DNA from 4 places in the Bacillus sp. K7 genome. Region 3 is predicted to be linked to each of the others. Evidence: riboswitches for the same ligand, from Rfam matches in the RefSeq annotation. Region 3 holds a riboswitch; each other region holds the start of a gene.
What was found. Region 3 has a riboswitch for S-adenosylmethionine ahead of metK (methionine adenosyltransferase). Riboswitches for the same ligand answer to the same signal wherever they lie in the genome.

Region 1: it holds a riboswitch for S-adenosylmethionine, as region 3 does, so the genes downstream of both, M1D98_RS08245 (phosphoadenylyl-sulfate reductase) here and metK (methionine adenosyltransferase) in region 3, are expected to answer to the same signal.
Region 2: it holds a riboswitch for S-adenosylmethionine, as region 3 does, so the genes downstream of both, M1D98_RS18835 (5-methyltetrahydropteroyltriglutamate--homocysteine S-methyltransferase) here and metK (methionine adenosyltransferase) in region 3, are expected to answer to the same signal.
Region 4: it holds a riboswitch for S-adenosylmethionine, as region 3 does, so the genes downstream of both, metN (methionine ABC transporter ATP-binding protein MetN) here and metK (methionine adenosyltransferase) in region 3, are expected to answer to the same signal.

The regions. Positions count from the first base shown of each region.
Region 1 covers NZ_CP096406.1:1,620,808-1,625,593, reverse strand. The annotation lists gene cysP (sulfate permease) at 1-541, opposite strand, end outside; gene M1D98_RS08245 (phosphoadenylyl-sulfate reductase) at 553-1,254, opposite strand; SAM riboswitch class I at 1,415-1,520, opposite strand; gene pyrE (orotate phosphoribosyltransferase) at 1,665-2,297, opposite strand; gene pyrF (orotidine-5'-phosphate decarboxylase) at 2,294-3,013, opposite strand; gene M1D98_RS08230 (dihydroorotate dehydrogenase) at 2,982-3,917, opposite strand; gene pyrK (dihydroorotate oxidase B electron transfer subunit) at 3,917-4,687, opposite strand; gene carB (carbamoyl-phosphate synthase (glutamine-hydrolyzing) large subunit) at 4,684-4,786, opposite strand, start outside.
Region 2 covers NZ_CP096406.1:3,680,815-3,685,600, reverse strand. The annotation lists gene M1D98_RS18835 (5-methyltetrahydropteroyltriglutamate--homocysteine S-methyltransferase) at 1-1,110, opposite strand, end outside; SAM riboswitch class I at 1,195-1,301, opposite strand; partial or broken gene M1D98_RS18830 (hypothetical protein) at 1,647-1,900, opposite strand; gene M1D98_RS18825 (hypothetical protein) at 2,204-2,329, opposite strand; gene pepT (peptidase T) at 2,439-3,671, opposite strand; gene M1D98_RS18815 (LysR family transcriptional regulator) at 3,875-4,753, opposite strand.
Region 3 covers NZ_CP096406.1:2,833,050-2,837,835, forward strand. The annotation lists gene asnB (asparagine synthase (glutamine-hydrolyzing)) at 1-801, opposite strand, end outside; gene metK (methionine adenosyltransferase) at 949-2,151, opposite strand; SAM riboswitch class I at 2,319-2,456, opposite strand; gene pckA (phosphoenolpyruvate carboxykinase (ATP)) at 2,654-4,237, shown strand; gene M1D98_RS14475 (DUF2584 domain-containing protein) at 4,276-4,518, opposite strand; gene M1D98_RS14480 (alpha/beta hydrolase family protein) at 4,570-4,786, opposite strand, start outside.
Region 4 covers NZ_CP096406.1:3,051,692-3,056,477, forward strand. The annotation lists gene metQ (methionine ABC transporter substrate-binding lipoprotein MetQ) at 1-413, opposite strand, end outside; gene metP (methionine ABC transporter permease MetP) at 427-1,095, opposite strand; gene metN (methionine ABC transporter ATP-binding protein MetN) at 1,088-2,113, opposite strand; SAM riboswitch class I at 2,219-2,325, opposite strand; gene M1D98_RS15660 (SCP2 sterol-binding domain-containing protein) at 2,440-2,784, opposite strand; gene M1D98_RS15665 (thioredoxin family protein) at 2,892-3,212, opposite strand; gene M1D98_RS15670 (toprim domain-containing protein) at 3,214-3,576, opposite strand; gene M1D98_RS15675 (YusG family protein) at 3,648-3,884, opposite strand; gene gcvH (glycine cleavage system protein GcvH) at 3,940-4,323, opposite strand; gene M1D98_RS15685 (arsenate reductase family protein) at 4,390-4,746, opposite strand.

The DNA of each region.
Region 1 (4,786 bases), 1.2 Mb from region 3:
CAGCAGAGAACGCTTCGAAAAATCCGGCACCTAACAACGCAATGCCAAGGATTTTTTGCTTTTTAGACGATTTCAATTCAATCTTAAAATAACGAAACAGCTTATACACGAAATATGTGAAACCGAAAGCGAACAGCGGGACAAAAATCCAAAACGACACAATGACCAGAAGGCTGTTCACAAACAATACCTTGTAAGCCACTCCCACGCCGACAACAGCGCCGACCGTTACTTCACTTGTCGACAAAGGAATGCCGAGCAGGTTAGCTGTAAAGAGTGACAGCGCAGCGGCTCCAATAATAATGCAAACAACCGTCAGTGTAATGGTCTGCTCAGGGATAATCCCAGAGCTGATGGTTTTTACAACCTCGCCCCCGCCAATGACCGCTCCAGCGAGCACACCGACTGCGCACAGGATCAAAGCGTATGTTTTCTTTTTGATGGCTCCAGAGCCGTAAGCAACTCCCATCGAAGCTGCAGCGCCGCTTGCACCAATATTCATCGCGAAAAACAAGCTAAATAAAATAGCGGCTAATTCCATTTTACAGCTCCTTATTCATGCAGTCCGCATTCTGTTTTCGCCATACCATTCCATCTTCCTGAGCGTAAATCCTCTGCAGTAAAAGCTGGAGCGGTACAAGGCGCGCAGCCAATACTTGGATATCCTTGGTCATGAAGCGGATTGTAGTCCAGCTCATTCCGGGATGTGTATCTCCAAATGTCTTTCCAAGTCCAGTGGATAAGCGGACATACTTTTACTGATTTGAATTTTTCATCTTTATTTAAGAAATTCGTATTGGCACGACTCGGCCCTTGATCACGGCGCAGGCCGGAAAGCCAGGCCGGATGTCCCGAAAGCGCCTCTCTTAAAGGAACGATCTTTCTGAGATAGCAGCATTGATTCGGTTCTCTCTCCCACAGTTTATCGCCATATTCACCAGCTTGCTCCTCAAGCGTGAGATCTGGTTTTTTCAGGATGATATGAAGACCCGGATAACGCTCTTTCACTCGTTCAATCGTTTCATAGGTTTCTTTAAAATGAAGTCCTGTATCAAGAAACACAATCTCTGCGTCTTTTTTCACTTTATAAATTAAGTCAATCAGAACGATTCCCTCAATTCCGAAACTGCAGGCATAAACAAGCTGATTGCCGTAATGGCCGTATGCCCACTTTAAAACTGACAGCGCTCCTTTATAAGGATCGTCTTCCGGAAATGTAATCGTTGGCTCTTCCCAATTATCGTACGTTAACATTTCTTCTTTCCTCCTTTCGGAGACAAACAGTCGCTTTCTGCTGATTGCCTTTTTCCAATTGTAATGTCATGCGCGGCTGCGGTGATTGCCGCCATCCCTTCTTCCTCTTAAAATAAAAAACTTTCGATCCGGCGGAAAGAAAGACAAGAACAGCATGCAGCCCTTATCTTTCAAAATGGATTTCATTTTGCTGGAAGTAGCACCTTACAAACTGTGCAGGTTGCCGGGCTTCATAGGTCCAGTCCCTCAGCCGCTCTTGATAAGTTTTTAGATTTGTAGTAAATTTTAGCACAATTCTAACATAAGTCAACCCGACTTTTTTTATAGGATTAATAAAAAAACAGACCTCGGGGCCTGTTTTCAACTGCATCAAGGCTTTGAGGCCTCTGTGCATCAGCGAAATTTATTTATTATTTTTTAAACCAATCTTTTGACTCGGGATTTCGTTTCCACGTTTTCAGCTTTTCTAAATCCCCTGAATGAATATTTCCGTTTTCAAGCGCGACCTGTGTGAGCGCATCATAATCAGTTAAAGAGTAGTATGGCAGTTCTGCCTTCTCAAACGCTTCCTGCGCTTGAGAAAGCCCGTACGTAAAGATTGAGACGACACCAAGCACTTCACAGCCAGCCGCTTGTAAAGCTGCCGCAGCTTCAAGCACGCTGCCTCCTGTAGAGATTAAGTCTTCAATGACGACCGTTTTTTGCCCCTTTTGCACGGCTCCCTCAATCTGATTGCCTTTTCCGTGCGCTTTCGGCTTGCTTCTCACATAACACATCGGAAGGTTCAAACGGTCAGCCGCCAGAGCAGCATGAGGAATACCGGCTGTCGCTGTACCCGCAATCATTTCAGCTTCAGGAAAATGCTCTTCGACAAGCTTGCGGATGCCTGAGGCCACATCATTTCTGACTTCCGGGAAAGATAGCGTAAGGCGGTTGTCACAGTAGATTGGCGATAAAATGCCGCTTGCCCATGTAAATGGCTCGTTCGGGCGTAAAAATACAGCTTGGATGTCTAATAAATGTTTTGCGATGATTTGCTTCATGATTTGATTCCCTCCCATTCGAGTTTGACAGCTTCATAGGCTTTTACTGGGTTTTTCGCTTTTGTAATCGAGCGTCCTACTACAATTGCGGATGACCCTTTCTCTCTTGCAATTGCAGGTGTCGCTACGCGGATTTGGTCATTCGCAGCGTCTTCTGACAGCCTGATCCCTGGAGTGACAGTCAGAAATGAAGACGGCACCGCTTGGTAAATGGCTTTTGCTTCATGAACAGAGCAGACCACTCCATCCAATCCGCTTTCTTCTGTTAGTTTGCTGTAGTGGACGACCGTGTCAATCAAAGGCTTTTCGATCAGCAGTTCATCTTTCATGATTTGTTCAGATGTGCTTGTCAGCTGGGTTACCGCGATAAGGGACGGGCGTTTTTTCCCGGATGGCGTCCCTTCTTCTAAGCCTTCCAGAGCTGCTTGCATCATTTTTTTGCCTCCGGCCGCATGAACATTGACGAGGTCTACCCCAAGAGCGGCTAAGCGCTTCATCGCTTTGTGCACAGTGGTCGGGATGTCATGAAGCTTTAAATCTAAAAACAGCTCGCACTCTCTTTCTTTTAGTTGTTTAACAATCGACGGCCCTTCTTGATAAAAAAGCTCCATTCCAACCTTTACAAATAACGGTTTTTGCTGAAAAGGCGCTAAGAACGCAAGTGTTTCTTCAGCTGATGCAAAATCAAGCGCGATGATGGGCAGGTCGTTTTTCATGGTTCCAGCTCCTTCCGATACATTCTTCAATTGATTCATAGCCGTATTGGCGCAATACAGATGGCAGCTGTTCAATCATGTCCGGGCATGCAAAAGGATTCACAAAGTTTGCCGTTCCGACAGCGACCGCGCTTGCTCCTGCGAGAAGAAACTCCAGTGCATCTTCTGCCGTCTGCACGCCTCCCATTCCGATAATCGGGATGTTGACAGCCTGGCTGACTTCATACACCATGCGAATGGCAACCGGCTTCACAGCAGGTCCGGAGAGCCCGCCTGTTTGATTCGCTAATATCGGCTTGCCTGATGTTAAATCAAGCCTCATGCCGATTAGTGTGTTAATCATCGTAAGACCGTCTGCTCCCGCCTCTTCGATCGCTGATGCAATTTCTGTGATATTTGCCACATTCGGAGAAAGCTTCACATAAACGGGCACATCTGAAACCTCTTTAACCGCTTTTGTCAAATCGGCAGCCATTTCCGGGTTCGTGCCAAAAGCGATTCCGCCTGTTTTCACATTCGGGCAGGAAATGTTCAACTCAAGTGCATGAACGTTGGGCGCTTTACCGATATTCGCCGCGACCTGTACATAATCCTCGACTTTGGAACCTGCGACATTGGCGATGATCGGCGTATCAAACTGCTCAAGCCATGGCAGCTCATTTTGCAAAACGCTTTCCAGCCCCGGGTTTTGCAGACCGATCGCATTGAGCATTCCAGCGCCAGTCTCGGCTACCCTTGGGGTCGGATTCCCGAAGCGAGGCTCCTTTGTCGTCGCTTTGATCATAATGGCTCCGAGACAAGATAAATCATAAAAACGCGCAAACTCTTTTCCAAAACCGAAGCAGCCTGATGCAGGAATGATCGGATTTTTCAAATCAAGTCCCGGCAATTTCACCTCTAGCATTACAGCGCCACCTCCTGAGCTTTAAATACAGGTCCGTCGAGACATACTTTTACGTAGGATGTCTCACTTTCGTTTGTGTGGCACACACACGCAAAGCATGCCCCAATACCGCAACCCATTCGTTCCTCCATGGACAGGTAAACTTCTTTATGGGCATAATCCTGCTTTAACGCCTTCAGCATCGGTGTCGGCCCGCAACTAAGAAGAATATCAAACTCTAAGTTTTTCTGTTTTATCACATCTGTGACAAATCCGGTCTCCCCATAGCTTCCGTCAGCTGTTGCGACATATGTGTCCCCGTATTGCCGGCACTCTTCTTCGTAAAAAATATCCTTTGCCGATTGGAATCCTAACACGTGTATGACCTTTATCCCTTTTTCGTGCAAGCGTTTCGACAGCTCTTGGAGAGGCGGCACACCTACACCGCCTCCCACCAGCAAAGCCGTCTTTCCGGGTTGGACTTCATTGACAGGAAAGCCATTTCCCAATGGCCCGAGGACATCCACAAGTTCCCCTCGTTGCTTCAGAGATAAGAGTCTTGTCCCTTCCCCATCTACTCGATAAATGATGGTGACTTCATTTTTTTCAAAGTTGACGTCGGCGATGCTGATTGGCCTTCGCAAAAGAGGCGTAACCGCTTCGCTCACTTTAAGATGGAGGAACTGCCCCGGGGTTGTAAACCCTTGGACAAGTTCCCCTTTCAGAACCATTTGATACACCCGGTCTGCAATTTGCTGGTTAGAACATACTGTCAAATACGCTTTTTTCATATTGTGACTGCCGCCTCCTGATTTGTGTTGACTGCCGGCATTTGATCAGCACGGAATGTCATGCTTTCAAGCACTCGCAATATCGCTTCTGCCGTATCT
Region 2 (4,786 bases), 850 kb from region 3:
GTCGATGACGTGGCGCAGCTTTGCCCATTGCTGCTCTTCTGTCAACAGATTGCCTTCTTCCGTAGAGGCGAAACCGCACTGCGGGCTGAGGCACAGCTGGTCCAAGCTGACAAAGCGCGCCGCTTCATTGATTCGGCGCTTCACATCCTCGGGATTTTCCAACTCGCCGTATTTTGATGTAATCAAGCCGAGCACAATTTGCAGATCCTTGCGTTTCACGAAACGGAGCGGATCAAAATTTCCTGAGCGGTCATCATCATATTCCAAGAACAGGCCGTCTAAGTGTAAGCCGTCCAAAATCGTTTCCGCTACAGCGTCATAGCCTCCTGATGCCGCCCAAGTCGACTTGAAGTTGCCGCGGCAAATGTGCATTGTGATTGTTAAATCATCAGGCCGGTCTGCCACTGCATCGTTAATCGTTTTGGCGAACAAGGCAGGCAATGTCTCAGGATCGCCGCCGAGGGCACGAACGACCTCTCTGCCTTTTTCCTCAAAGAAGAGAGACCATGACGTGTCATCTAGCTGAAGGTAGCGGCATCCAGCGTCATAGAAGGCGTTGATTGCTTTTTTGTACGCTTGGGCCAGATCATGAAAGTATTCCTCTTGGTCGTCATAAATTCCTTTATCGGCCTTTTCACCGAAAAACAGCATATTCGGGCTCGGAATCGTCAGCTTTGGTGTCGCATCGCCGGCAATCTTATGTAAAAATTGATAATCGGCAAGCGCTGGATGGTTCGTAAAATCGAGTTTTCCCGTCACTTTGATGCTGCGTGCTTTTGTTTTTACATTATGGAATTGAATCCCTTCAGCCGGGATGAACGGCTCCACACCGTCAAGCCCTTCGAGAAAATCATAATGCCACCAGGAACGGCGGAATTCACCGTCTGTTACCACATCGAGCCCGATTTCTTTTTGTTTTTCCACAATGCGGCTGATTTCCTTGTTTTCGATCTCACGAAGCTGTTCCGCCGTGATCTCGCCGGCCGCTTTTTTTAACCGGGCTTCTTTCACCGGAGCGGAGCGCAGTAAACTGCCGACATGATCGGCGCGGAAAGGAGCTTTGCGTTGTTTTTCTGTTTTTTGTCCTGCAACATTTGTTTGTTGAGCCATGTGATTCGCCTCTTTTCTGATATATGGTAAGCATGAAAAAAGCTCTTCCTTTGAGTAAGGAAGAGCTTGAATAATCAAATCTCCGCCTCATCTGCAAGAACGCAATGTTCTTAAGGATTTAGCACCATTCTGTTTAAAACAGCGGTTGCCGGGTATCATAGGGCCAGTCCCTCCACCTCTCTTGATAAGGTAAAACGTCATATTTACATTTCAATTATCTTAATATTAATACTTTTGGATTAATTGTCAACACTTTATCAGAAAATACTTTCGGATTTGTCGCTACATCATACGATATTAGCAGTTAGCAATGGGCGTGTAATTCAGCACATCCACCCCGTTTGCAATCTGCAAATGATAGGAATCCTATCCTTCAGCTGAGAATCATACCTCTACATGTTGACTCATAGATAAATGGATCATTGCTAAGTGATTGCGAATAGGAGGCGATCAGAAATACTGCTGGTTGTTCTTATAGTGAAAATGGAAAAGAAAAAAGCTGCGTGATTCAGCAGCCTTTTTGTTTGAATATCGTTTTAGGAAAGATGCATTCGGCGTTTATGGCGGATGGCGTCAAGGTCGATTAGGTTGTTTTGATGAGGTGCGGCTGCTGGCTGAGGGCTTGTCTTTTGCGGTTTGCGGCGATTGTCTTTGCTGAAAGAAAAAAGAAGATAGCCGCATAATGCGATGATAACAACTAGGATCATGTTACATACCTCCCAAAAAAGTTTTGGTATTCTCTATTGTACGGATAAATGGCCAAAAAGTATTCAAAAAATTCAAAATAAATCCAATGTTACATAGCTGCCCCTCTAAAACAGTCTAACCTGATAGCCTGAAAATAGTCTTATATCATGGTGATTTCTCTTGTTGATGATTGGTTCTATCGTTACTATCGACAGAAAAATAAATTCCTTTATATTACTTTTAACCTAAATTTATGTGATTCCAATTACCTGTTTTTGGATGGTCTTTTCGTGCTTGTTTGATGTATACCCTATTTTGCGCAATTGAACACAAAAAACCCAAATCACGGAGCATTTGGGTGGGACGAGGAAACGCAGATAGTGGTTTTGGGGAATGGGATGACTGATTAGAAGAAGCGTTTGAACATTTTTCTGATTTTTTGAAATGCGCTTGATTTCTTTTGTATGATAGGCGGACGGGTCATGAACCATTTTTTTAATAGACTTTTTGCAGCGATTGCATGTTTTGTCATTGTTTCTCCTCCTCAACCGTTGATACTTGTTTTACGGAGGACGCATGAGAAATGTTTCATTTTCACGTAAAAAACCAGTCCTTTTTTGGACTGGCTTTGGCATTAGGCATTATGCCTGTTCTTCAAACAGCTTTGCAATCTCAATGATGACGTTGACGGCTTTGACCATGTTATCGGCTGAAATGTATTCGAATTTGCCGTGGAAGTTTTCTCCGCCAGTAAAGATGTTTGGTGTCGGGAGTCCCATATAGGACAGCTGGGAACCGTCCGTTCCGCCGCGGATAGGAGAAATTTTTGGTTCGATGCCGAGGTTTTCCATCGCTTGCTTTGCAACGTTGACGATTTCGATGACAGGTTCGATTTTCTCTCTCATGTTGTAGTATTGATCATTCATATCAAGCTGAATTCGGTCTTGCCCGTATTCGCTTTGCAGTTCCTCAGCGACACGCTTCATCGTTTGTTTTCTGCTTTGGAAGTTCTCTTTGTCAAAGTCTCTGATAATGTAGTGCAGCTTTGTTTCCTCTACATCTCCTTGAATGGAGAGCAGGTGGTAGAATCCTTCATAGCCGTCTGTATACTCAGGCGCTTCGTCTGCCGGCAGCAGGCTGTTGAGCTTCATCGCAATTTTCGCGGAGTTGACCATTTTTCCTTTTGCGGTGCCGGGATGTACGTTGTTGCCTTTGACTGTGATTTTTGCGGCAGCGGCATTGAAGCTTTCGTATTCAAGCTCGCCAAGCGGGCCGCCGTCAACTGTATAGGCGAAGGACGCATTGAATCGTTTCACATCAAATTTGTGCGGCCCTCTTCCGATTTCTTCATCCGGCGTAAAGGCGACTCTGATGGTGCCGTGTTTGATTTCAGGGTGTTTGATGAGGTAATCCATGGCTGTCATGATTTCGGCAACCCCGGCTTTATTGTCCGCGCCGAGCAGGGTTGTGCCGTCTGTGGTGATGAGTGTGTGGCCTTTATAGCCAGTTAGCTCTGGGTATTGATTAGGTGACAGGATGACCTGCAGCTTTTCGTTCAGAACGATGTCTTTTCCATCATAGCTTTCAACGATTTGCGGATTGACATTTTTGCCAGTAAAGTCTGTGGCGGTGTCAACGTGGGCGAGAAAGCCGATTGTCGGCACGTCTTTATTTGTATTGGAGGGAAGAGTCGCCATGACATAGCCGTTTTCATCAATGGTTACGTCTTGCATGCCGATTGATTTCAATTCATCAACAAGCATATTTCCTAACGTCAATTGGCCGGGTGTGGAAGGGCAGGTGTCGACCGATTCATCAGACTGCGTATCGACTTTTACGTATGTAGTAAACCGTTTCATGATTTCTTCTTTCATTTCCAATCATCTCCTTTGTCTTATCTTATCATGGCGGGACGAGACATTTCTATTGCACAATACCGTTACGAATGGCAAACACGACTGCCTGTGTCCGGTCTTGGAATATAGGGGCTCATCGCCATGTCATCAAATCCTTTCTGCATGAAGCATAGCGAATATCGGACAAGAAAACGTCAACCGGCAGATTGATTTTTCAGATGCTATACTTGTTCGCGCTGCATAAAGTCATGTAACATGGCGTGAAAGTGCTGAATGTCCTCGTTGTTTCTTTTCCACATCATAAACGTCTGGGACGCCGGCAATTTAAGTTGCGGGGGCGTGCTGACAGCCATCAGCTTTTTTTCTGCCTCTTCCCGCTTGATGATGTAGGTGGGGAGGAATGATGCCCCCATTCCCGCTTTTATCATATGGACAGCCGTATCAATCTGCCCGGCAGCCATCGTTTGAAGGTGAGGGTAATGTGAACGGATGTTGTATAAAAAAGCATCCTCATATGCAGGGTGATCATGCGTGAGAAGCCGAAAATGGCTGAAGACAGAAGCAGCATCAGCAGTCGTGTTTTCCTGGAAAGGAGCCGCCAAACACAGCGTGCCTTCGCATATGTGCTGATAATAGAGCGTGTTTGCGTTCGGATCTTTCCGCGACAAACCAATATCAGCTTCATTTTGTTCCACCGCTTTTTTGATCTCATCAGATCCAGCCACATGAGTTGAAAGTTCAACATGCGGGTGTTTTTGGATATAAGCCGGGAGAAAACGAGGCAAGATATAGGACGCAATGTAGGGATGGACGGCCAGTGTAAGTGAACGGCTGTATCCTTGCTTCCATTGGCTGACTTTTTGCTTTCCCGCTTGGTATACATGGATCATTTCTTTGGCATAAGGCAGAAACAGCCTGCCTTCGTCAGTCAGGACGACGCGTCTCCCGGGATGCAAAAACAGCCGCATGTCCAGTTCATTTTCTAATTTTCGTATATGTTGAGAAACAGCCGGCTGGGTGAGGTAAAGACGCTCAGCCGTTTCTCTGAAGTTCTCTGATTCCGCTGCGACGATAAAGGTTTGCAGCCATTTTAAATCCATAACTTATCTCCTTCACTGCAAGTAATCAATAAC
Region 3 (4,786 bases):
AATTCCGCCAGACAGGAATGAACCGACAGGAACATCACTTCTCATATGAACTTTTACAGAGTCATAGATCGCGTCTCTGACTTCTTGCACTAGCTTGTCTTCTTCTGTCTGAACAGGCTTGAAGTTCGCTTTGAAATACGTTTTGAATGTGATATCGCCATCCGGGTGGATTGTAAACTGTGAACCTGGCTCTACTTTTTTCACATTGGCATCAAGCGTGCTTGGTTCAGGAACAAATTGGAAAGACATGTACTGCTGCAATGCCTCTTTGTCTATTTCAATCTCATTCTGAGCAACCATTAAACTTTTTCTCTCTGAGGCAAAATAAACCTGATCATTAATCGTTGTGTAGTACAACGGCTTAATGCCGAACGGATCTCTGGCTCCATATAGCACATGATCGTTTTTATTCCAAATCAGAAAGGCAAACATCCCGCGGAGTTTGGACGCCGCTTCTTCTTTGTAGTGGCGATACGTCGCAAGAAGAACTTCTGTGTCCGAATCTGTATTGAATGTATACCCCTTTGCTTCTAGTTCTTCTCTTAGTTCAATATAGTTATAGATTTCTCCGTTAAAGATAATCCAATATGTTTCATCTTCATATGATAAAGGCTGTCCGCCATTTTCTACGTCAATAATGCTGAGCCGTCTGAATCCGAATCCAACGTGCTCATCATGGAAATATCCATCACTGTCAGGACCGCGGTGAACGATCATTTGGTTCATTTGTTTGATTAGTTCTTCTTGATCAGCGGTTTGAGCTAACGGATGCTTGTTAAAAACCCCGACAAATCCACACATAGTATTGCCTCCATAATTAAAATTGTCATCATTGAACCCCTATTTATAGACGCTGTGAATAGTATTTGGTTTCACAGTTATGTAAAAAATAAATATGAATACAACAACAAAAAAGGAAAGCCGCTTAACCAGTAAGCGGCTATAAAATTATTCTCCTAAAGCTTCTTTGCGCAGCTGCTCCGCTTTGTCTGTACGCTCCCACGGAAGATCAACATCGTGACGTCCAAAGTGGCCATACGCAGCAGTTTGTTTGTAGATCGGACGGCGCAAATCAAGCATTTTGATAATGCCGGCAGGTCGTAAATCAAAGTTATTGCGAACAACTTCAATCAGTTTTTCTTCAGAAGCTTTTCCGGAACCGAATGTGTTGATTGAGATTGACACAGGCTGTGCAACACCGATCGCGTAAGCAAGCTGTACTTCGCAAGAATCAGCAAGCTCAGCCGCAACGATGTTTTTCGCAACGTATCTCGCTGCATAAGCAGCAGAACGGTCTACCTTCGTCGCATCCTTGCCTGAGAACGCGCCTCCGCCGTGGCGAGCATAGCCGCCGTACGTATCAACGATGATTTTGCGTCCTGTAAGTCCCGCATCCCCTTGAGGGCCTCCGATAACGAAACGTCCTGTAGGGTTGATGAAATATTTTGTTTCTTCATCAATCAGCTCTTCAGGAACAACCGGATTGATGACATGTTCTTTAATGTTGCGCTGGATTTGCTCAAGCGTAATTTCAGGGTGATGCTGAGTTGAAATAACAATCGCGTCAATACGGACAGGTTTGTTATTTTCATCGTACTCAACCGTTACCTGTGTTTTGCCGTCAGGGCGAAGGTACGGAAGAATATCTTCTTTACGGACTTCACTTAGGCGGCGGGCCAATTTATGGGCAAGTGAAATCGGAAGAGGCATAAGCTCTTTCGTTTCGTTGCACGCATAACCGAACATTAAACCTTGGTCACCGGCACCGATCGCTTCGATTTCTTCATCGCTCATTGTGCCTTCACGGGCTTCAAGCGCTTGGTCTACACCCATCGCGATATCTGCAGACTGTTCGTCAATTGATGTTAAAACCGCACAAGTTTCCGCATCAAATCCGTATTTCGCACGTGTGTATCCGATTTCTTTAATGGTTTGGCGAACCGTTTTTGGAATGTCAACATACGTAGATGTTGTGATCTCCCCACTGACAAGAACCAACCCGGTAGTCACTGACGTTTCACAAGCAACACGCGCGTTAGGGTCTTTCTTTAAAATTTCATCTAAGATGCTGTCAGAAATCTGGTCACAGATTTTATCCGGATGTCCCTCCGTAACAGATTCTGATGTAAATAAACGACGATTTTTACTCATGTTTTGCTTCCTCCTGCACAAGGCCTCCCGAAAGACCTTGTCTATATGATACGGAACTCGCTCCCTCTTATACAATGTAACGTTATATTAGAGAATGTTAATTGGCATATTTATGAAATAAAAAAACCTTTTCCATCGAGGAAAGGGTTTGGTCTTTGTGCCTTTCACTCTTATCGCTCAAGGAATCATACAACCTTGCAACAGGTTAGCACCTTGGTTGTCTCACATGGGTGAACATAATAATAACAGAGAAACCGGTTGCTGGGCTTCATAGGGCCTGTCCCTCCGCCAGCTCGGGATAAGAGTATCCGCTCAATGAAATATCTTATCGTAAAAGGGTTTGCAATGTCAATATGATTCAGAAGAAATAGGCACCTATATCAAGGGAAAACAATGGAAACGCACACACAAAAAACGATAAATAGTATAGACTGTTTGAAAATATATGTTATACTAATTCACAATTAGCAAAACACAAATAAACGATAAAGGAAGGTTTCATATGAACTCAGTTGATTTAACCGCTGATTTACAAGCTTTATTAACAAGTTCAAATGTGTGTCATAATTTATCAGCAGCACAGCTTACAGAAAAAGTACTGTCCCGAAACGAAGGCATTTTAACATCCACAGGTGCCGTTCGGGCGACAACAGGCGCTTACACAGGACGTTCACCGAAAGACAAATTCATCGTGGAGGAAGAAAACACGAAACATAAGATCGATTGGGGTACGGTGAATCAGCCGATTTCAGAAGAAGCGTTTGAGCGGCTGTACACGAAAGTTGTCAGCTATTTGAAACAGCGGGATGAGCTGTTTGTTTTTGAAGGATTCGCCGGAGCAGATGAAACATACAGACTGCCGATCACCGTCGTCAATGAGTTCGCATGGCATAATTTATTCGCCAGACAGCTGTTTATCCGCCCGGAAGGCAATGACAAGAAAACAGTTGAACAGCCGTTTACCATTCTTTCTGCCCCGCATTTCAAAGCGGACCCAAAAACAGACGGCACACATTCCGAAACGTTTATTATTGTCTCTTTCGAAAAGCGTATGATTTTAATCGGCGGAACAGAATATGCGGGAGAAATGAAAAAATCCATTTTCTCCATTATGAATTTCCTGCTTCCTGAAAGAGATATTCTATCCATGCACTGCTCCGCCAATGTCGGTGAAAAAGGCAATGTCGCCCTTTTCTTCGGATTGTCTGGAACAGGCAAGACCACCCTGTCGGCCGATGCTGACCGCAAACTGATCGGCGATGATGAACACGGCTGGTCTGACACAGGCGTCTTTAACATCGAAGGCGGATGCTACGCCAAATGCATTCATTTAAGCGCAGAAAAAGAGCCTCAAATCTTTAACGCAATCCGCTTCGGGTCTGTTCTTGAAAATGTTGTAGTGGATGAAGAGACACGTGAAGCCAATTATGATGATTCCTTCTATACCGAAAACACGCGGGCGGCTTACCCGATTCATATGATTGACAATATCGTCACACCAAGCATAGCGGGCCATCCTTCAGCCATTGTATTTTTGACGGCTGATGCATTCGGAGTCCTGCCGCCCATCAGCAAACTGACGAAGGAGCAGGCGATGTACCATTTCTTGAGCGGTTATACGAGCAAGCTTGCCGGAACCGAACGCGGTGTGACGTCTCCTGAAACGACGTTCTCCACATGCTTCGGCTCACCATTCCTGCCGCTTCCTGCTCATGTCTATGCTGAAATGCTCGGCAACAAAATCGATGAACATGGCGCAGACGTTTTCTTGGTCAATACCGGCTGGACCGGCGGCGGCTACGGGACAGGCGAACGTATGAAGCTTTCTTATACGAGATCGATGGTCAAGGCGGCGATTGAAGGCAAATTGGAGGATGCAGAAATGACGACTGACGATATTTTCGGCCTGCACATTCCGGTTCACGTTCCCGGCGTTCCTGATCATATCCTTCAGCCTGAAAACACTTGGAACAACAAGAAAGAATTCAGAGAAAAAGCGGTCAGCCTCGCACATGAATTCAAAGAGAACTTTAAAAAGTTCGGACATACAGATGCCATTGCACAGGCGGGCGGCCCTCTCGTTTAAAAAGCAAAAGCCAAGAGCAATTACGCTCTTGGCTTGTTTTAATTGACGGAATACAGAGACGTCAGCTTGTACGTAATGATAGTCCGGCCGTCTTCCCATTGAAGCTTCTGCACTTCTGCCGTGCCTGACTTTTCGCCGAACTTTGTTTTACGCACATCGATCGGAATCTCCATCGGATACACACGGTATCCGTCTTTCTCTAACGTGAATATATTTTCATCTATGCGAACTTCTTTTCCTTTTGTCACAATCAGTGTATTAAATTCAACAGGCATTCCCAAATTGAAATCCCCTTTCGTTCTCTTTTTTCTTCATCATACCATATTTCATCGTCAGCGGTTTTTCATCCATTGTGTCAGCTGCCGCACGATACGCCGGTTTTCTTTTGGCGGAAAATAATGTGTGAATGTACTGTAGTACCACGTCTCCACCGGCTTATGCAGCTGTTTGAGCTTCTCTTCAAATAAATAGGAATGCTGAATTGAAACATTTTGGTCTTTTTCTCCATGGATTAACAGCACGGGCGCTTGGATTTTGTTTATCTGGCCA
Region 4 (4,786 bases), 220 kb from region 3:
TTGTTTGTCAGAATAATTGTCGCACCCTTTGGAAGGTCTTTCAGCGATTTGTATGTTTTAGAGTAAATACCGAATGGCTCTAAGTGAACAGCGCCGGCATTCACAAGTTTGTAATCTGTGTTTTCTTTCATTTCTTGCTCAAGGTAAGGAATGTGCTGGAAGTAGTTCGCATCCACTTCTTTATCAGATAAAGCTTTGTTGTACATCTTGTAATCACTAAGCACTTTCACTTCCAGCGTATAGCCTTTTTCTTTCAACAGTGGTTCAGCTTCTTTTAAAATTTCCGCATGCGGTGTTTTTGTCGCAGCAACGACAATTTCTTTCTTGCCAGACTCTGCGCCTTTATTCGAACCGCAGGCAGCCAAAACTCCTGCAAATACAAGCAATAGTGCACCTAAAAATAGCTTTTTCATTGTAAATCCTCCCTTATCGTTTATCTATAATATTTGTTATGACATCACCGATGATTTGAATAATAAATACGATGATTAAAATAAACACAGTAGCAATGAAGGTAACATCAGCATTGTTCGACTGATAGCCTTCTACGTACGCAAGGTTTCCAAGGCCGCCTGAACCGATGGCCCCGGCGATTGCCGTTGAGCCGATCAAAGCGATCGCCGTCACCGTGATGCCAGAAATGAGAGCCGGCATAGATTCAGGAAGCAGCACTTTGAAAATAATCGTAGACGTCTTGGCTCCCATTGATTTGGCAGCTTCGATAACACCTTTGTCTACCTCGCGCAGCGCGATTTCAGCGAGGCGCGCGTAAAACGGTGCCGAGCCGATCACCAGCGCCGGCAATGCGGCGTTTGGCCCTAAGATCGTGCCGACTAAAAACTTCGTAAAACCAAGCAATAAAATAATTAGAATGAGGAACGGAATCGATCTGAATATGTTGACAACAGCCGCAATCACAGAGTTGACCGTTTTATTCTGCCAGAGGCTCCCTTTGCTTGTCAGAAAGAGCAGCAAGCCGAGAATCACCCCGATAACAAAAGCAAACAGCAGAGAGATCAGCGTCATATAAAGGGTTTCATATGTCGCGTTCCACAATTCAGTTAAATCAACATTCGGAAAATATGTTTCAAACATTCGTGATCACCTCTGCTTTTACCTGTTTGTCATTAATGAACCGGATCACGTTTTGCACTTCTTCCTCGTCACCGTCAATGTGGATGAACAGTGAACCGTAAGCTCCATCCTTCGTTTGCGAAATTTTCCCTTGCAAAATATTGACGCTGACATTAAAGTTTCTGATCATCTCTGTAATCAGAGGCTGTTCAGCCGAATCACCGACAAATGTGAGCTGAACCGTTTTTCCTGATGCTGTTTCATCAAGAAGGTGCTGAAGCGTTTCTTTCGTTTCTTCCGGCTCTGTCACCTGCTGAACAAACCGTTTTGTCATGTCTTCTTTCGGGTTTTTGAAGACATCAAGAACTTCGCCTTCTTCCACAACCTTTCCGTTTTCCATGACAGCGACTCTGTTGCAGATTTTGCGGATCACATGCATTTCATGCGTGATCAGCACAATTGTCAAACCGAGTCTATCATTAATATCGGACAATAGATCCAAAATTGAATCAGTCGTTTGCGGATCTAATGCTGATGTCGCTTCATCACAAAGGAGAACCTTCGGATTGTTTGCGAGCGCTCTGGCGATTCCGACACGCTGCTTTTGTCCGCCGCTCAGCTGAGAAGGATAAGATTTTTCTTTTCCTTCTAAACCTACCAGTTTAATCAGTTCATTGGCGCGCTTGATACGCTCGTTCTTTTTCACCCCGGCAATTTCCAGAGGAAACATGATATTATCTCTGACCGTCCGCGACCACAGCAAATTGAAATGCTGGAAAATCATGCTGATGTTATGGCGTGCTTTTCTTAACCCGCGTCCGTTTACTTCATTAATCTTGGTTCCCGCTACTTCCACGGTTCCTGAGGTTGGTTTCTCAAGGCCGTTCAGCAGACGGATTAAGGAACTTTTTCCAGCTCCGCTATATCCTATAATTCCAAAAATCTCACCTTTTTTGATGGAAAGCGAGACATTTTGGACAGCATTGACATCTCCATGTTTCGACTTATAGACTTTTGAAACATCTTGAAGATTGATCAAAGCAATCACCTGCCTTAACACTATTCTAAGAAATCTTCCGGGATTTTCTGCAAAAGAAAAACCTTTCTGCACATGTGAGCAGAAAGGCTTATATAAAACGCCTTTCTCTCATCTTTCAAAGCTGAACGCTTCGTGTGAATTGGCACCATTTCAACAGCGTTGATGGTTGCCGGGCTTCATAGGGCACTTCCCTCCACCTCTCTTGATAAGAGAAATATATAGTCTTTTTCGTCCGGAAATTCTTAATGTAGAATAGCATGGCGGATGTTTGCATGTCAATAAAATAAATGATGTCAACTTTTACTATTATAATAATTTGCTATTTTTTAATTCTTTGCAATCCTCTGAAAAAAACCATTCGTCAGCCAGAGAATCGCTTCTAGCTTTAACAGGGCTCTGAAGGACCCCTTAACTTTCAGGCTTCCGCTCTGAATCAGATGCTGAAGGGAAATATCTCCGTGCAATAAATGAATGATTTCGGATTGGTTTCCGTAAAAGGTCAGGTTGGACGTTTGGCGCTGAGAAATTTCTTTCATTTCTCCCTGTTCGTTTATTGAGACGGTTAAGGCTTCTGTTTCTCCTTGGAAGGTAATGAGCAATGTTGAAGCGCTCAAAAGGGGTCTTAAAAACAGATGCTGATACTCATCTTCTAAAACTTCCGCTTTCTCCATATGTACAACCTCCTATTTGTTGGTCATACATAGACATTTCTCTCTTTAGCATATGAACCCCTTTATAAAACGAACGACAATTTCATTGGAATGCGCTGAGAAATATGTCATAAATAGGATGCGGAAGATGATTTTTGTTTTATCAGCTCATATAAATAAGAAACGGAATGAAACGCATATCCTCTTTCGACCACTTTTCCGCCTTTAAACAGCAGAAAACAAGGAACGCTCTCAATTTGATACGCTTTTGCGAAAGTCGGAGAATAATTGACATTGTTTTGATAGAAGGCGACATCAGGGAGCATTTCTTTCACGACTGTCAGCATTTTGCTTGCAAGCTGGCAAGTGCCGCAAAATGGAGTATATAAATATAGAAGATACACATCATCAGAAATGTGCTCAAGTTCATATTCCTGGAGTTCTTTCATGCTATACACCTCGGGGCTTTCTTTCAAGAAAAATAGTATGGACATTCAAATTCGCGCGCAGCAATACAGAGGCGACATGGTGTCTGGGCGCAGCCTCGACTTCTTTATAGGCTCTGTCGATATGCAGATGGCAGGCTTCGTTAAACTCTCTTTTCAGCTGTTTTCTCAATTTCTCGCCTGATTCATCAGCATCAACCAATATATAGACGTCTTTATCGTAAAGCTCGTCAGCCAATTCTTCAAGCTTCAGCTGGCTGATTGTTCCGTTTGTGCAGATAATGCGCACCGGTTCATTCAAGACGCTTTCGATTTTCTCTTTATCTGATTTCCCTTCGACAATCAAAACCTTTTCCAGCTCATCCATTTTCTTCACCTGCCGCGTCAAATTTGAAACGTTCAGATTGTAAAAGAAGGCAGTGAAATTCACCGCCATCATTAACACCAGCCATTTTCGTAGTCACAGTCCACATATTTTGCGTCATTTCCTGAGACCACGTCAGCTGTCTTATAAAACTTCTCATTTTCAAAGGAATAACCGGATTTAAGCTCATATTCATTCATGCTTGTCATTTGTCCGATCCTCTCATTTTCATGATATAACGAGAGCCGGCCATTTTGAAAGCGGCCTGTCACATCATTGGTGACATCGAGCTTTTGTTTGCTGAAAGCCATATTGGACACCTCCCATAACGTTAGCGTGTCCAATTGCCTTTACAGCTATCCTGTTTTAGTCTTCCTGTGTCATCTCTTCGTATTGTTCTGCTGTCATCAGTTTTTCAATTTCAGAAGCGTCAGACGGCTCAACGACGATCATCCATGCTTTTTCGTACGGAGATTCATTGACGAATTCCGGACTGTCATCAAGATCTTCGTTTATTTCCACAACAGTTCCGTTAATCGGCGCATAAAGCTCAGATACCGTTTTAACGGATTCAACGCTGCCGAATGGCTCGTCCGCTTTGATTTCAGCACCCACTTCAGGAAGTTCGACAAACACGATATCACCTAGCTCGGACTGGGCAAAATGTGTAATCCCGATTCTGGCTTTTTCTCCTTCAACTTTTACCCACTCGTGTTCTCCTGAGTAACGCAAATCTTTAGGTATGCTCAATTGAATCCCTCCATTTTTTACAGCACTATAATAAGAAGATACCATACTTTTCAAAAAAAATTGACCTTAAGCCCAGTTTTCTTCAAATTGGTCTTCTTTAAAACCGACTGTCACTTTTTCGCCGTCTGTTGTAAGCGGGCGTTTGATCAGCATTCCGTCTGAAGCAAGCAGTTCAAGCTGTTCGTCCTCTGACATGTGATACAGCTTTTCCTTGAGATTCAGCTCACGGTATTTCATGCCGCTCGTGTTGAAAAATTTCTTGAGCTCCAGCCCGCTTTTTTCATAAAGCGCTTTTAGTTCTTCTTTGCTTGGAGGCTGCTCTGCAATATGTATTTCGTTTATTTCTTTTCCATGATCTTCAAGCCATTTCTTTGCTTTGCGGCACGTTCCGCACTTAGGGTACCAGTAAAAAGTTAACGACATCTCTTCTTCCCCCTCGATAAAATAATCGTGGTTATTTTAA